DNA from 3 places in the Paeniclostridium hominis genome. Region 2 is predicted to be linked to each of the others. Evidence: riboswitches for the same ligand, from Rfam matches in the RefSeq annotation. Region 2 holds a riboswitch; each other region holds the start of a gene.
What was found. Region 2 has a riboswitch for lysine ahead of nhaC (Na+/H+ antiporter NhaC). Riboswitches for the same ligand answer to the same signal wherever they lie in the genome.
Positions count from the first base shown of each region.

Region 1: it holds a riboswitch for lysine, as region 2 does, so the genes downstream of both, H8891_RS04325 (YfcC family protein) here and nhaC (Na+/H+ antiporter NhaC) in region 2, are expected to answer to the same signal.
Region 3: it holds a riboswitch for lysine, as region 2 does, so the genes downstream of both, H8891_RS09825 (amino acid permease) here and nhaC (Na+/H+ antiporter NhaC) in region 2, are expected to answer to the same signal.

Region 1 covers NZ_JACRWD010000001.1:904,301-910,028, reverse strand. Annotated here, with positions in the region: gene H8891_RS04325 (YfcC family protein) at 76-1,467, opposite strand; lysine riboswitch at 1,643-1,822, opposite strand; gene H8891_RS04320 (hypothetical protein) at 1,920-2,375, opposite strand; gene H8891_RS04315 (helix-turn-helix domain-containing protein) at 2,662-3,216, opposite strand; gene H8891_RS04310 (D-serine ammonia-lyase) at 3,517-4,878, shown strand; gene H8891_RS04305 (DUF3786 domain-containing protein) at 4,995-5,621, opposite strand.
Region 2 covers NZ_JACRWD010000001.1:675,626-681,353, reverse strand. Annotated here, with positions in the region: gene H8891_RS03240 (UbiD family decarboxylase) at 1-246, opposite strand, end outside; gene H8891_RS03235 (protein phosphatase 2C domain-containing protein) at 366-1,154, opposite strand; gene H8891_RS03230 (hypothetical protein) at 1,227-1,553, opposite strand; gene H8891_RS03225 (peroxiredoxin) at 1,695-3,485, shown strand; lysine riboswitch at 3,607-3,778, shown strand; gene nhaC (Na+/H+ antiporter NhaC) at 3,897-5,327, shown strand; gene H8891_RS03215 (acyl-CoA dehydratase activase) at 5,353-5,728, opposite strand, start outside.
Region 3 covers NZ_JACRWD010000003.1:10,144-15,871, reverse strand. Annotated here, with positions in the region: gene H8891_RS09835 (basic amino acid/polyamine antiporter) at 1-515, shown strand, start outside; gene H8891_RS09830 (aldo/keto reductase) at 807-1,637, shown strand; gene H8891_RS09825 (amino acid permease) at 1,871-3,343, opposite strand; lysine riboswitch at 3,489-3,658, opposite strand; gene H8891_RS09820 (spore coat protein) at 3,808-4,296, opposite strand; gene H8891_RS09815 (PocR ligand-binding domain-containing protein) at 4,502-5,536, shown strand.

The sequences.
Region 1 (5,728 bases), 230 kb from region 2:
TGTTTGTAAGTTCATGATTTATTGCAACCCTTTGTTATTGACCTCCTAAAAGTTTATTCTGCTAAAAATGCTATATTAAAACCCTATATATAATCCTGTTGTTAAAAATACCATTGTAGTAATTACTAGAACTAAAATTAAAGGCATTATAAATCTAATCCACTTTGACCAAGGAATATTAGCTAGTGCTAGTGCTCCCATTAAAACTCCAGATGTAGGTGTTATTAAATTAGTTATACCTATGCCAAATTGATAAGCTGTAACTATCATTTGTCTAGATACATCTACTAAATCTCCAAGTGGTGCAAGAACAGGTATTGTAAGTGATGCAAGTCCTGATGCTGATGGTATTAAAAATGCTATTAAACCTTCTATTAAGAAAGTTAAATTTATAAATATAGCTTTTGGTAATCCATTTAATACATTTGCTGCAGAATTTAAGATTGTATCTATTATATATCCATTTTCTGCAATTATAACTATTCCACGTGCAAATGCTATACATAATCCTGCTGACATTAAATCTTTTGCTCCACTTGTAAACGAACTAACTATTTCATCTTGTTTAAGTCCTGCTGCTAATCCTGATATTACACCTATAGCTGTAAATACCATTGCAATCTCAGTGATGTACCAACCTAATTGTAAAACTCCATACACCATAATTCCCATACCTATTGTAAAAATTGCTATTACCATAGCTTCTCTTTTTGTAAACTCCTTTATATTTATATCACTACTATCTATTGCTTCTTGATTTAATGATATATTCTGAACTAAAGACTTTGTCGGATCCTTTTTAACTTTATTAGCATACATCATAACAAATGCTATACTTATAGACATGAATATTACAAACATAATAACTCTATACTCTATTCCAGAACCTGGTGCTATATTTGAAAGTGCTTGAGCTATTCCTACAGAGAAAGGATTAGTAGTAGCTGCTCCAAATCCAGCTGTTGCTCCTATAAAAACTGTTGCCACTGCTGTTAGTGAATCATATCCCATGCTAGTCATAAGTGGAATAAATATCATATAAAAAGGCAGTGTTTCTTCACTCATTCCAAACGTTGTCCCGCCTAATCCAAATAGTATCATTGATATAGGTATTATTAGGAATTGGAATTTTTTCATTTTGTTTACAGTATGAGCTATAACGGCTTCTATAGCTCCTGTTTTATTAACTATTCCAAAAGCTCCTCCAACTATTAAAACAAATCCAACTACTTCAGCTGCATCTATAAATCCATTTATAGGTGCTGTAAATACATCTGTAACCCCTTGTGGATTTGATTTTACTTTTTCATAAGTTCCAGCTACAACAACCATTCTTCCTTCTATGTCTTCTCTTTCAAAACTTCCACTTGGCACTATCCAAGTAAGAATTGCCATTACTACTATTAGTAAAAATATTATAGTAAGTGTATTTGGCATAGTAAACTTTCTTTTTCTTAAAATGTTCATTTTTAATCTCCCCCCATTTTTTTAAGTAAGACAATTAATTGTCTTTTTCCCTTTTTCTATCTTAGTTTATATAGATGTAAAAGTTTGCTTCACGCATATATTAAAAAAGCTCAACATGAGTACATGTTGAGCTGAATATGCCAAATACAACATACCTACATCTTCCCTATATCTTACTTAAGATAGCTCTCCATCAAAACTCGGGATAATTTTGATGACAGTACTGTACTTATTAAATACAGTCCCAGCACTAGCTTTGGACACTAGCACTTCGGCACTTACTCCTTTTATATTGAGTCATTGGATTCCGACCTCTTCAATATTACTCTTAGCAAATGCGACCTCTACCTCAATCTTTTTTTAGATGAGGTAATTTATATTAAGTTTTATTTATTATAAATTATTATAGCACAATTTCACAGTATTGTAAATATTTAGAATTTTTTATATTTTTAATAATTTTTCATATCAGTAATCATAATACTATATGCATTAGCATATACTGGATAAGATCTACCTTCTATTTTTTCAAATTTAACTTCTAATCTCTGATTTTGTTTTATATCTGATGCTTTAAGTACTTTATCTGAGTCTGATTTTTTGATTATCGTATTTTTATTTATTATAACGTCTGCTATGTCATATCTAGCTTCTGGTTTTAAGTTTAGTGTAGCAATTCCATCTTTAATGTTCTCATCTTTAACAGCTTCTACTCTTATTATTAAGTTATCTCCTTCATGTTTTATATTTGTTATTGTCCCCATAACATCTAGTTGTTCTGGTGTTATTTGTACAGGATGATTTTTAGAGTCTTGTTTATTATTTGATGAGTTATTGTCTGCAAATACTAAGGTTCCACTTATTGAAACTAATAACGCTGCTACTAGTATACTTATTTTATTTTTCATAATTTTACCTCCAATAAATATTTATGTTTTTTTCCTTTCATATATAAATACAATTTTAAAATATATATTGTTGCAAATGCTATTTAAATTTTTTATTTTATTCAATAAAGTAATACATAGTTAAATAAACTCATCTATAATCAATTTTAACGAAAAAAAAGGTAAGCAAATCAGCTTAGCCGAAAAAAACTTACCTTAAAAATCACAGCTATATTAATATAAAACTTTACCATCCTTAATAGTTATAACTCTATCTGCCATATTAGCTATATCATCATTTATTTTTCTAGAATGACGGAGGCGTTACTGCAAATATAACTTCACAATCTTCATTGGTATTATTCTCCCACTTATGATTTGAATGTGGCGGTATTTTTACACTATCTCCACAGTTTAATTCAATAACTGTGTTCATTAAATGTAAACTCACACAACCTTTCATAACATAAGCTACTTCTTCTCCCTTATGACTAAAAAGTTCCTTTGAAGATGACTCTCCTTTTGGTATCTTCATAAGCATAAACTCTATAGCTCCTTGAGAATTTGGAGTCAATAATTCATATGCAAAACTATCGTCCTCAGCAAACATTATTTTTTTACGACTATCTTTCCTAACTACTAAATCTTCAGTTGTATTATCATTTATGAAAAATTTAAATAGTGGTATATCTAAAGCACTTGAAATTTGTTTTAGTGTGTTTATAGATGGGTTTGATGTTCCCTTTTCTATTTGACTAAGTAAAGAAGGTGTTACACCTGTTAAGTTAGCTAATTCCTTTATAGTTAACTCTTTTTTCTTTCTATACTCAGTAATGTTTCTTGATATATCTACTTCATTCATACATTAATTACCTCATTCATTTATTTAAAATTATTATTACATAATTATATCAATATAACTTATTCTTAGCAATTTAATTAAATTATATTTAATTTTTATAAAAATAATTAAATTCTATTGACATAAATAATAAAAAAATGTTAGTATCAATTAAGTGTTATTTAATTATTTTAAATTTAATTAAGTATTTATTAATAAAATTAACAAATAAAGTTAATATAAACTTCAACTTTTAAATTAAATGTATATAAATATTTATATTTAAGAGTTGAAAATAAGAATATAAGGATGGTTATGATTATGTCTAATGAAAAAGTTTTAAACAAAGAAATATCAACTTGGATCGAAGAATATCCTTTATTACAAGAAATAATAGATTTAAAAGAATCTATATGGATAAATCCACTTCATACTTCTTTTGATAAGGGTATGGAAAATGTTTCTCTTTCTGAATCTGATGTACTAGATGCACAGGAAAGATTAAATAGATTTGCTCCATATATAGCTCAAGTATTCCCTGAAACTCAATCAGAAAACGGAATAATAGAGTCTCCAATAGCTAAAATAGATAACATGAAAGCTAAGTTAGAAGAAATATGTGGTGAAGAACTTGCTGGAAACTTATTATTAAAGTGTGACAGTCACCTTAAAGTATCTGGATCTATAAAAGCTAGAGGTGGAATATACGAAGTATTAAAGCATGCGGAAGATTTAGCTTTAGCAAACAACATAATATCATTAGAAGATAACTATGTTAAATTAGATAGCGATGAAGTTAGAGATTTCTTCTCTCAATATTCTGTAGTAGTTGGTTCTACAGGAAACTTAGGTCTAAGTATAGGTATAATGAGTGCTAAACTAGGTTTTAAAGTTACAGTTCATATGTCTGCAGATGCTAGACAATGGAAAAAGGACTTATTAAGAAGCAGAGGTGTTGAAGTTATAGAATATGAATCTGACTACAGTAAAGCTGTTGAAGAAGGTAGAAACCAAGCTGATGCAGATCCTAATAGCTACTTCGTAGATGATGAAAACTCTAAAAACTTATTCTTAGGATATTCTGTTGCTGCTAAAAGATTAGATAAGCAATTAAAAGATATGAACGTAAAAGTAGATTCTGATCATCCATTATTTGTATACTTACCATGTGGTGTTGGTGGAGGTCCTGGTGGAGTTGCTTTCGGACTTAAACTTTTATACAAGGATAATGTACACTTCTTCTTTGCTGAGCCAACACATTCTCCATGTATGATGATAGGATGTATGACTGGTGAGCATGATAATGTATCTGTTCAAGACTTTGGAATAGATAATATAACTGCTGCTGATGGATTAGCAGTTGGTAGAGCTTCTGGATTTGTTGGTAAGACATTAGAAAAATTAATGAGTGGATGCTACTCTGTTACTGATGAAAATATGTACAGATTATTAACTAAGATGGCTGATAGCGAAAACATATTCTTAGAACCATCTGCTCTTGCTGGTGTTCCAGGTATGGTAAATGTACTTACTTCAAAAGAAGGTAAGAAATATTTAAAAGATAATAATCTTGAAGATAAGCTAGAAAACATAACTCATATAGCTTGGGCAACTGGAGGAAGCATGGTTCCTAAAGATATGATGGATGAATACTATAACAAAGGTGTTTCATTACTTAAGTAATAGATAAAAGGTATTATCGAAATTTTGATAATACCTTTTTTAGGTGGCTTTTTATTAGGTATACCTATTATAGAATTAAACATTAATTTTTCACCTATTTAATAGTAATGTTTTATTTAATTTACTATTAATTCTTCAATTCTGTCAAATAGATGCAAAACTGCATAAAATGTAGTTTCATAATGCATATAATCTAAGATATTTTCATCCCATAAAATTTTAAATTCCGCTGGGAAATCACAATCTTTTTCATAAAAAATAACCATTAATGGTAAATTTTCAAAGAGATCAATTATATAACCCATATCACCCTTTTTAACTTCTTTTGCACCTAACTTTTCACAGGCTTTTTTTAAATCATTTATTCTACCTGAAAATTTATTAGCATATGGCAAAAATAAATCATTGTGATTGGTAATACTACCCGTTTGAACTGTTCCCTTTAAGCTAGTAACATTCGTCCAATTACCTGATAATTGTAAATTATCTTTTGAATAACTAAGTAAATCTAAAATAGTCATAACTTCATTATGTTTTGCTCCAATGTAGTTTACTTCATCATAGGTTTTTTCAATATTTCCCGTAGTTTTATTTAGTCTATATTTTTGCTTTAAAAAATAAATATATAAATAATTCTCATCATATTCTAAGTCAAACTTTTTTGCAATTTTTATATGATCCCACTTTATAAATTCTAACTTACTTTTTTCTGCTTGAATCTCGTAATTTGATTTTATTTCCATTATATTTCTTCCCTCCTTATTTTTATACTTATAAAATTATGATTGCTATACTATTTAACTTTCATTTATATATCAAAAAAATCCTCCTATAAAAATAACTCTTATAA
Region 2 (5,728 bases):
CATTTTATTTTCAGAAAACTCTTCTTTAACTTTATTATAATAAGATATTGCCTCAGAATAATTTCTATTTTCTATATACCCTATAAGTTTATTGCTTTCGCTACTTACACTAAAGCTATTTGCACCAAATATTATAAATATTCCTAATAAAATAATTCCTAAAATTGTTAAACAAATTTTTATTATTATCTTATTATTTTTATCTATAGTTTCTATTATTTTTTCAAAAAAAACTTTCATAATCATTCGCTTACCTTCCTTAAACAGTAATATAAATGTTTTATGCTTTATTATATCATATATAATAGGATTATTAACCATATTTTGTAATTCAACTCAAAAAAACAACATTTATCTAATGTTGTTTATAATATAAAAATAATACTAATATCATCTTTGCTCTTGTTTATTGTAAGATATTGTAAATATTTTTTATATTGTATATCTATATTATATCTAGTAAATACATTTTTTCGATATTCCCTTATAGTATTTGTTAAACTTTTATTCAACTCATCATAATTGTTAAAGCTGTTGGTAAACCCATCAGAAAATAACACAATTGAATCTAATTTTTCTAAATTGTTAAAGCTAATTTTTAAATCTATATATTTATATGCATCATCTAGATACATTGAATTTAAAACTCCATTTACTTTGTTTTCCTTATTATAATCTACAATATTAAATTCATTTAAATATTCAACTATATTTCCATCTCCAATTTGTAAATAAAGTTTTATTTTATTTGTAATTAGTACGCCTATAAGAGTAGTTCCATAAAGCACATAATCTATTTTATATACATTAGGTACTTTTTTTCTAAAATGATTTATAACGTACTTTCTCCATCTATTTTGTATAGACACTTGTATATAGTTTTCTTTACTAATATTTTTAATTAAATTATTTAATTCCTCTTCATCAAAATTTGCTATTTCATCATATAAATCAGTTAATATATCAATACATGCATCACAAGCAAACTCTGATCCTTTGTGACTATATTTACACCTATCTATTCCGTGTCCATCTCCTATTGCACAAATAATTCCATTTTCCAATTTTTTATACTTTAAATAATCTTGAGATCCTTTATTTTTAATTTTATTCTTATATCCTACTACACTACTACAAAAAACATCGTAGTTCATATAATCCCTCCTCTACCCTATTATTAATTATATTAAGATAAAGAAAAAAAAGTACAACATACGCCGTACTTTTTAAGATATTTTTCTTCTTCTAATTGTTTCTTTATTTCTTTGTGACCTTTTAGTTGCTGGTCTAATTTTCTTAGATCTATAAACTTTTTTACCAAAAATTCTTTTACAGTCACATAAGACCCAACATGGTGTCAATGTAATAATCATTCCTAAAGCTAATGCAATATAATATCTAAATCCTATGAATACTCCTGTTATTGAGTTTACTACTAATAATACACTCGTAATACTTAGGGATATTACAGATGATAACACAAGTATTCTTAAAATATCCGAAAATGTTTTAACAAATCTTGGCACCTTTTTATTTTTTTGGCTTTTTTTCATGTTTTTGCCCCCTAATATCAACAAATCATACATATATTCTAATATAATAAATATACCAAATTTGTATTAAAATAGCAATTCTTATTAGTAACATTCCTATAAGTTAGTTAATAAATTAAATTAAAACTAACTTTTAAAGGAGTGATTTATTTGCCTTGTCTTCCTAGCTTAGGCTCTAAAGCGCCTAATTTTAGTGCTAATACAACAAGCGGACCAATAAAATTATCTGATTACAAAGGAAAATGGGTTGTACTTTTTTCTCACCCTGGAGATTTTACACCTGTATGTACTACAGAATTTTTATGTTTTGCAAAATACTATTCAAATTTTCAAAAAAGAAATACAGAATTAATAGGACTTAGTGTTGATAGTAACAGTTCTCATTTGTCTTGGCTTGACAACATATATAGAAATACTGGAATCAAAATTCCATTTCCTATAATAGATGATAGAAAAATGGAAATAGCTCAATTATATGGAATGATCTCTGAACCTATGAGTGATTCAGTTACAGTTAGGTCAGTTTTTATAATTGACCCTAATCAGATATTAAGAACTATATTATATTATCCATTGACTACTGGAAGAAATATTCCTGAAATAATAAGAATTATAGATGCACTACAAACATCTGATGAACAAAATATTGTAACACCTGCAAATTGGCTTCCTGGTATGCCTGTTATACTTCCACCTCCAAAAACATACAAGGAATTAACTCAACGCATTAATAGTTGTTCTGAAAATGAAGATTTTATAGACTGGTATCTTTGCTTTATACCAGATAAAAACCCTAATTCAAAAAATTCTAATTTATATGAACCTATGAATTATAAGAAAAAAGTATGTAAATCTAAATCTAGACCTCAAATTTCAGCTCCATCTAGTAATATTGCAGAAAATCCTAACTGTCCAGATTTAGTTAGATTAGTAGGCACATATGTATTAGGTGATCCTTCAAATGTTGATGCTTTTTTACTTGATTTTGTTATTTATGCATTTGCTGAAATAAGACCTGATGGTACTTTATTCATTCCAACTCCTAAATATTTACGACAATTGCTAGCTTTAAGAAAAGATAATCCAGATTTAAATGTTATAGTTGCTATCGGTGGATGGGGGCAAGATGGATTTTCAGATGCTTCATTAACACCAACTTCTAGATATAACTTTGCAAGAGAAGTAAATGCACTTATTAATCAATATGACTTAGATGGTATTGATATTGATTGGGAATATCCTGCAAATAGTGCCGCTGGAATTAAATCTAGACCTGAAGATAAAGAAAACTTTACACTTCTTTTAACTGCTATTAGAGATATTATAGGTCCTGATAAATGGCTAAGTGTGGCTGGTACAGGTGATAGAGCATATATAAATAGAAGTGTTGAAATAGCTAAAATTGCACCTTTAATAAATCACTTTAACTTAATGAGTTATGACTTTACTGCTGGTGAAACAGGCCCTAATGCTCAAAAACATCAATCAAATCTATATGACTCTAATTTATCAATACCTGGTTATAGTGTAGATGCTATGGTTCAAAATTTAACTAATGCTGGAATGCCTTCACAAAAAATAATGCTTGGAGTTCCTTTTTACGGACGTTTAGGAGCTACAATTACAAGATCTTATGATCAACTTAGAAGAGATTATATTAATAAAAATGGATATGAATTCAGATTTGATAAAGATGCTCAAGTTCCATATCTAGTAAAAGATGGGGAATTTGCTATGTCATATGATGATATTCTTTCTATATATATAAAATCTCAATATGTCGTAGATAACTGTTTAGGTGGTATATTCTCTTGGATGTCTCCATATGACAAAGCTAATATACTTGCTAGAGCAATGAATCAAGGTATTAATGATCCTAATGAATTAAGAAGAGAAATAGAAGAAACTTACGGTCCTAACTTTTTAAACTAAAAAATAGTATATCAAATGATAGACTGTTTTTTATATTTTTAAAATTTTAATTTTTATTTTAATTAATATTTACATTTTTATTTTATATGATATAATAAATTTATTAAATAAACAGAATATAACTAATGGTAGAGGTCGCATTATTAAATATTACTATTATTGAGGAAAAGCACCTGTGAGATAATAGGAAAGGTAATAATGCCGAAATATATAAGTTTTGCTTTGAGCTTATATGTTGGGGTTATGTATAATATGCATAACACTGTCACTTTATGTGGAGAGCTATCTTTAGATTACGTTATTATATTTATATAATAATCTCAGGTCTAGAAGTATCTCTTTGTCTTCTAGACCTTTTTTAGTACTATGCTCCATTTTAAGTTATATTCTTATAAATTATTGGAGGTTATTATGTTAAAAAGAGAGAAAAGACAAGCTTCATTGGGCGATTCACTTTTATGCATAGGTGTTTTAGTATTTTTATTATGCATATCATTAACTAAATTAGGTGTTTCCGCTCATATACCATTAGCTTTAGGCGGAATATTTAGTGGTTTTATAGCTGTTTTTAAGCTAGGATTCACATGGAAAGAAATTGAAGAAGGTATATTATCTACTATAAATTCTACGATGCAAGCTATAATTATTCTTTTAATTGTAGGTATGTTAATTGGTACATGGATATTATCTGGTGTTGTTCCAAGCATGATTTATTGGGGATTAAATATATTATCACCAGGAATATTCTTAGTTGCTACAACTATAATATGTTCTATAGTTTCTATATCAACAGGTTCTTCTTGGACTACTGCAGGTACTATAGGTATTGCACTTTTAGGTATAGGTAGTGCACTTGGAATTCCTAAAGAAATAATAGCTGGTGCTATAATTTCTGGAGCATACTTTGGGGATAAGATGTCTCCTCTTTCAGATACTACAAATTTAGCTCCAGCTATGGCAGGAACTGATTTATTTACTCATATAAAGCATATGTTATATTCAACAATTCCTGCATATTTAATAGCGCTTATTATATATGCAGTTATAGGTTTTAAATATGCAGGTCAAGCTATAGATAGTAGTCAAATTACACAAATTCAACAAGCATTATCAGCAAGTTATAATACATTATCACCATTATTATTATTAATTCCAGCAGCTGTTATAATAATGGTAATTTTAAAAGTACCTGCTGTTCCAGGTCTTATAATAGGTACACTACTTGGTGGATTAGTAGCTATAGTTTTCCAAGGAGCTTCTTTTAAAGAAGTATTAGAGGTTGCTCAAGTTGGTTATACATCTAATAGTGGTATGGTCTTTGTCGATGAATTATTATCTCGTGGTGGACTTAATAGTATGTTAGGTACAGTATCACTTATGTTATGTGCTTTAGCTACTGGTGGTATACTTGAAAAAACTGGTATGTTAGAAGCTTTAGCTACTGCAATATTAAAGTTTGCAAAAGGAACTTTAGGGTTGGTTGCTGCAACTATATTTACTTGTATAGGAACTAATCTAGCAGTTGCTGATCAATATTTAGCTATAGTAATGCCTGGAAGTATGTATAGAGAAGCCTTCAAAAAACAAGGTTTAGCTCCTGAAAATTTATCACGTGCATTAGAGGATAGTGCCACTATAACTTCTCCACTTATTCCTTGGAATACATGTGGAGCTTACATGAGTGCTACTCTTGCAGTTGGATCATTTGCATTTTTACCATACGCATTTTTTAACTTGATATGTCCTATAATATCATTAACTTTAGCTGCTACGGGAATTGGTATAACAAAATTATCAAACCAATCAGATGTAAAGGTTGAAAAAGAAGAGTCAATTGCATAATAAAAGGATGGTTTTAACCATCCTTTTATTTTTTATATCCTATAATAGCTGCCCCTAATGCTCCTATTATTTGAGTATCCTCAGCTATATATATTTTCTTATTTAAACTCTCTTCAATCATATTTACAAGCACACTACATTTTGCTACCCCGCCTGTAAATGCAATTTCATCTAATATATCAATTCTAGATAACATTGATTTTGACCTATTTGCTATAGATTGTAATATACCTGCTGCTATAGATTCTTTAGATACACTTTTTGCTAATAGACTTATTATCTCTGATTCTGCAAAAACTGTACACATACTTGATATTATTTCAGGCTCAGCTCCTTTTGCTAAATCATCTATACTGCCAACATCGGTTCCTAACAAATTAGATGTCACTTGTAGAAATCTA
Region 3 (5,728 bases), on a different contig from region 2:
CTGAACTTCCATTTGCAGCAGCTAAAGGTGGAACATTCCCTAAAATATTTACTAAAGAAAACAAAAATGAAGCACCAGCATTTTCATTACTTGCATCTACAATCGTAATGCAAATAATATTAATATGTGTTCATTTTACAGGAAATGCTTGGAATATGATGTTGAGTATAACAAGTGTCATGGCTCTACCTTGTTATATAGCTTCAACTTTATACCTATATAAAATATCATCAAAAGAGGATACTTATCCTAAAAAAATATTTGCAAGTCGTAAATATGCGTTTGTTACTTCCATATTAGGTACTATATATGGATTATGGTTACTTTATGCAGCTGGACTTGAATATTTATTAATATCACTTGTTATTTATGCAATAGGTATTCCAGTATTTAAAAAAGCAAGAAAAGAAACAGCACCTAATGAACCTGAGTTTACTAAGATAGAAAGATATGTTGCTATAGGGCTAATAGTGCTTGGAGTAATCGGGTTAATATACTTATTTAAATTTATGTAATTTAAATAAGTATATTAAAAATAGAGGGGTTAACTAAAGTTAATCTCTCTATTTTTTATTTTATTGAAGAAGTATCTAATAACATCTAAAATAAGTTTAACAACTATTACATCTATTGTGACTATCATAATTTCTTTAAATACTTACTAACTCCTAAAATAATTTTAGGGTATATATTTCCAAAAATAAAAAATATATACTAAAGATAGAAGTTACATTTTAAAATATAAAATGCTAAAATTATTTGTGTAAAATTATAGATATTAAAAATTCAAGGGGAGAGAATTAAGTATGAACGATATGTATAAAACATTATCAAATGGAGTAAAAATTCCATCAATTGGATTTGGAACATACAAATTAGGGGATTATGATGATACGATAAATTCAGTTAAAAATGCTATTAAAATGGGATATAGGCAAATTGATACAGCAGCTTTTTATAAAAATGAGGAAGCTGTAGGCTTAGGGATAAAAGAAAGTAAGATAAATAGAGAAGATATATTTTTAGTTACAAAATTATGGAATGATAATCATGGTTATGAAAATACTATGAAATCATTTAATGATTCAATAAAAAAACTTGGAGTAGATTATCTGGATTTATATTTAGTACATTGGCCAAACAAGTTAAATAGTGAAACTTGGAGAGCTTTTGAGGATTTATATAAAATGGGAAAGGTGAAAGCAATTGGTGTTTGTAATTTCAAAGAGGGACATATAGAAGAACTAAAGAAGACTGCAAATATAATGCCTATGGTTAACCAAATTGAAGTACATCCATATTGTACACAAAAGAATATAATTTCTTATTGTAAGGATAATAATATACAGGTTGTTGCTTGGGGACCAATAATGAGAGGGAGGATATTTTCAGATCCAATTATGATAAAATTATCTGATAAATATAATAAAAGTATACCTCAAATAACTTTAAGATGGCATTTGCAAAATGGAATAATTCCAATACCAAAGTCGTCAAATATAGAAAGAATTAAATCAAATCTAGATATATTTGATTTTGAAATTTCAGATGAAGATATGAATTTAATAAATAAATTAAATAAAGACGAACATGTATCAGGTGTACCAGAAAATACAACTTATTTGGATTTTAAATAATAATTTATTTTATAAATAAGATTTGAATAGTTACAAAAAATTAAATTACATAGTAAAAAATATTAATACATTAATTAGATATATTAATAAAAAAAGGAATAATATTAAATGATAAGTTGGAGTGATAACAATTTATTGTGTAATAAATAAAATATGAAATTTAAAATAAATTAAAAATACAAAAAAGATATTTTCATATATTTAATGAAAATATCTTTTTATTTTTTATATATTTAGTTTAATTCTTGAATGTCTTTTTCTATGATTTCAGAAGCTTTTTCTCTAGATTCAACATAAGTTAAATCTACTTTATCTAAAGGAATAACTTTAGTTTTATGTTTAATCTTATAATATATATATAAAGCGAAGAATAAAGGAATACCTATATAAGAAGCTACTAAACCTTTCCAATCGATACCTGATGGCTTTATACAGGAATAACCTTGACCAATTATTATTATAAGACACATTAAAAGTGCTAGGATAGGTCCAAAAGGATACCATTTAGCTTTATATTTTAATTCTTTTAAATCATGACCTTGATGAATATACGCTTTTCTAAATCTATAATGACAAACTGCTATACCAACCCATGCAATAAATCCTGCAAGACCAGATGCAGCAACTAGCCAAACATAAACAGTACTTTCTGCAAATATACCTGTTAAGAAACATGCAGAAGCTATTATAGTAGTTAAAACTAAAGCATTTACAGGAACGCCCCTTTTATTAGTTTTTGCAAACATCTTAGGAGCAAGTCCTTCTTTTGCCATAGAGTGAAGCATTCTACTTGATGCATACATACCAGAGTTACCAGCAGATAATACAGAAGTTAATATAACTGCATTCATAAGAGAAGCAGCACCAGCTATTCCAGCTTTTTCAAAAACCATAGTAAATGGACTTTCTGAAACTCCTGCTTGTGTAAAAGGTATTATAGCACCTAAAACTACTATAGTTCCTAAATAAAATATTAATATTCTCCAAAATATTGATTTTATAGCCTTTGGTATAGTTTTTTCAGGATTCTCACTTTCACCAGCAGCAACTCCTATAAGTTCTGTACCTTGGAATGAAAAACCAGCAACTAAAAATATTGCAAATATAGATTTAGCTCCACCATGAAATGGTCCATCAGCTATAAAATAATTATGAAAGCCTATTTCATCTGAACCCATTATTCCAAGAATCATTAGTACTCCTATTACTAAAAATATAATTACAGTAAGTACTTTTATTCCAGCAAACCAATATTCAGATTCTCCATAAGCTTTTGATGATAAAAAGTTTAATCCAACAATTATAAATAAAAATAATATACTCCAATAAAATCCTGGAACATGAGGGAACCAGTATTTCATAACTAAAGAACCTGCAACCATTTCAGCAGCTATTGTTATAGCCCAGTTGTACCAATAGTTCCATCCAAGTGCAAAGCCAAGTGCTGGATCTATAAACTTAGTTGCATAAGAACTAAATGAACCAGATATAGGCATATAAGTTGCCATTTCACCTAAGCTAGTTATTAAAAAATAAACCATTACTCCTATTAGACCATAAGCTAATAATGCTCCTCCAGGTCCTGCTTGATGAAGCGTATCTCCCATTGCAAGAAATATACCTGTTCCTATAGAACCACCTAAAGCTATCATGTTTAAGTGTCTTGCCTTTAATCCTCTTTTTAATTCGTGATTTTGTTCACTCATTTAAATTATCCTCCTTATGGTGTCAATTATAAATAAGTAACTAAGATAATAAAAATATTTTTACCAATAAAAAAGTCATGAGACTATACCCATGACATAAATACAAAAAGATCATACAAAAAGTACGAGGTTATCGTATGTTTTCATTGAAAATAGCTCTCCACAAAATGTGACAGTCTTATATATATTCTATATAAGCCCAGTAAATAGTATTAAAGCTATTAACTATTTACTTCGGCGAAATTTCCTTTCATATTACTTCATCGAGCTTACCTCCATAATACTAATCTTAAGTTTCGCGCCTCTATCTCAGTTATCTACTTGTTGTATTCAATTATAAATAAAATTTAAAATAAGTCAATATTAAAAATTATAGTTATAAAGTTAATTATTTTCAGATATTTAATATCAACTATATTAAATCAAATAGTCATGATTTTTTAGGAGTAATAATTATTAAAAAACTAGTTGTACATATTGTGTTGACTCATATAATTATAAATTTTTTCACCATGTTCTTGTTCTTCTTTTTGAATATGGTTTAAAACTTGTCTTACATTTTTATCTTTAAATTCAAATATAGCTGTATCATATGTAGATGATATATATTTTTCTGTACTAAGTGTGTCTTGACACAGCATTTTATCATGTTGATTAAATGGCATACCTTGAGACGCTTGTGAATTAAGGTTAGGCATAGCTGAATTAGTTTGACTATTTGAATTTTGATTTCCTTGGCTTTGACCTTGATTTACGTTAGGTACAGTACCACTTAACAATTGATTTATAGAATCCAAGTGTTGTTGTTCTTTTTGAGCAAGTTGATTAAATAAATTTTTTAGCTCAGAACAAGAAGCTTTTTGAGCATAATCCTTATATTTTTGAACACATAATTCTTCATGACTTTTTTCATCTTCTAATAACATTCTTTCTTTAGTAGTTAAATTTAACATAAAATACACCTCCAACGTTATTTTGTATCATAAATGAGATATTATTCAAAAACATATAGTAAATATACAAATAAAAATAGAAACTTAATATACATTTTATATACAATTAAGATAATTAGTATATAATTTTTATCTTATAAAAATTATATGTGTTAAAATTATTATATATTAAGTTAGAAAAATTACTTTTAAAGGAGTATAAAAAGTGAGAAATGAAAGCTTAAGTTTAAATAAAATAATAGATTCTAAAAAGTGGAATAATCTTCAAGATTATCTTTCTATAGTTACTAAAATGGCAATTGTTATTGTAGATTATAAAGGAAATCCAGTTACGAAGCACAGTGGCTGTCATAAATTTTGTGAAAGGGTAAGAGCTAACTCAAATCTAGCAAAACATTGTCAAAAGTGTGATTCAAGAGGAGGATTAGAAGCAGTACGATTAAACAAACCGTATATATATTTATGTCATTACAATATAGTTGATGTTGCAATTCCTATTATAATAGATGGTAAATATATTGGAGCTATTATGGCAGGTCAAGTAAAATTGTCAGATTCTAACTCTTGCGATGATTTAGAACAAATATTAAATATATCACATAAGTCATTAGATGAATATAATACAGAAGTATTAAAAGAATATTATGAAGAATTGCCAGTTTTATCTTATAGTGAAGTAAAAAATATTTCTAATATGTTATTTTACTTATCTAATTACATAGTTGAAGAAGCGCTAGACAAAAACTTAATTTTGGAAATGTATGAAAAATCCATAAAAAATGAATCGGAAATAAATTCTAAAATGTTTAAAGGATATAGTATAAAAAATATCAAAAATGTACAAAAAGAGATATCTAATGCTATTATAAATAGCTATATTACAGAAAATCAAGATAACGATTTTGATAAAATCTCTGTAAGCAAAACTTTAAGGCCAGCAATAGAATATATTTATAAAAATAAAAGTGAAAATATATCTATGGAAAAGATGGCAAACTTATGCCACGTAAGTCCTAGTTATTTTAGCCGGTTATTTTCAAAAGAGATAGGAGAAAATTTCTCAAGTTATATATCAAAGTTAAAAATTAAATGGGCGAAAAGTATTTTAGAAGAAACCGATATGCCTATTAATGAAATAAGTGAGGAACTTGGTTTTAGTGAAGCTGGATATTTTATAAAAATATTTAAAAAGTATGAGGGAGTTACACCATTTTCTTATAGAAAACAATTTAGAAAATAAATATAATTAGTTTAACACTATTATATCGTTAAAAAAATTACGAAAAGTATCAAAAATACAATTATACAAATTTAGGTCAAAAAATTACGGTTTTAAATCGTAACTTTTTAACATATGAGTCCAATGTAATTTTGTGAAAACGATATTACAATGAAAATAACTTAAAAAATAATAACATTTAATAAAATGTGA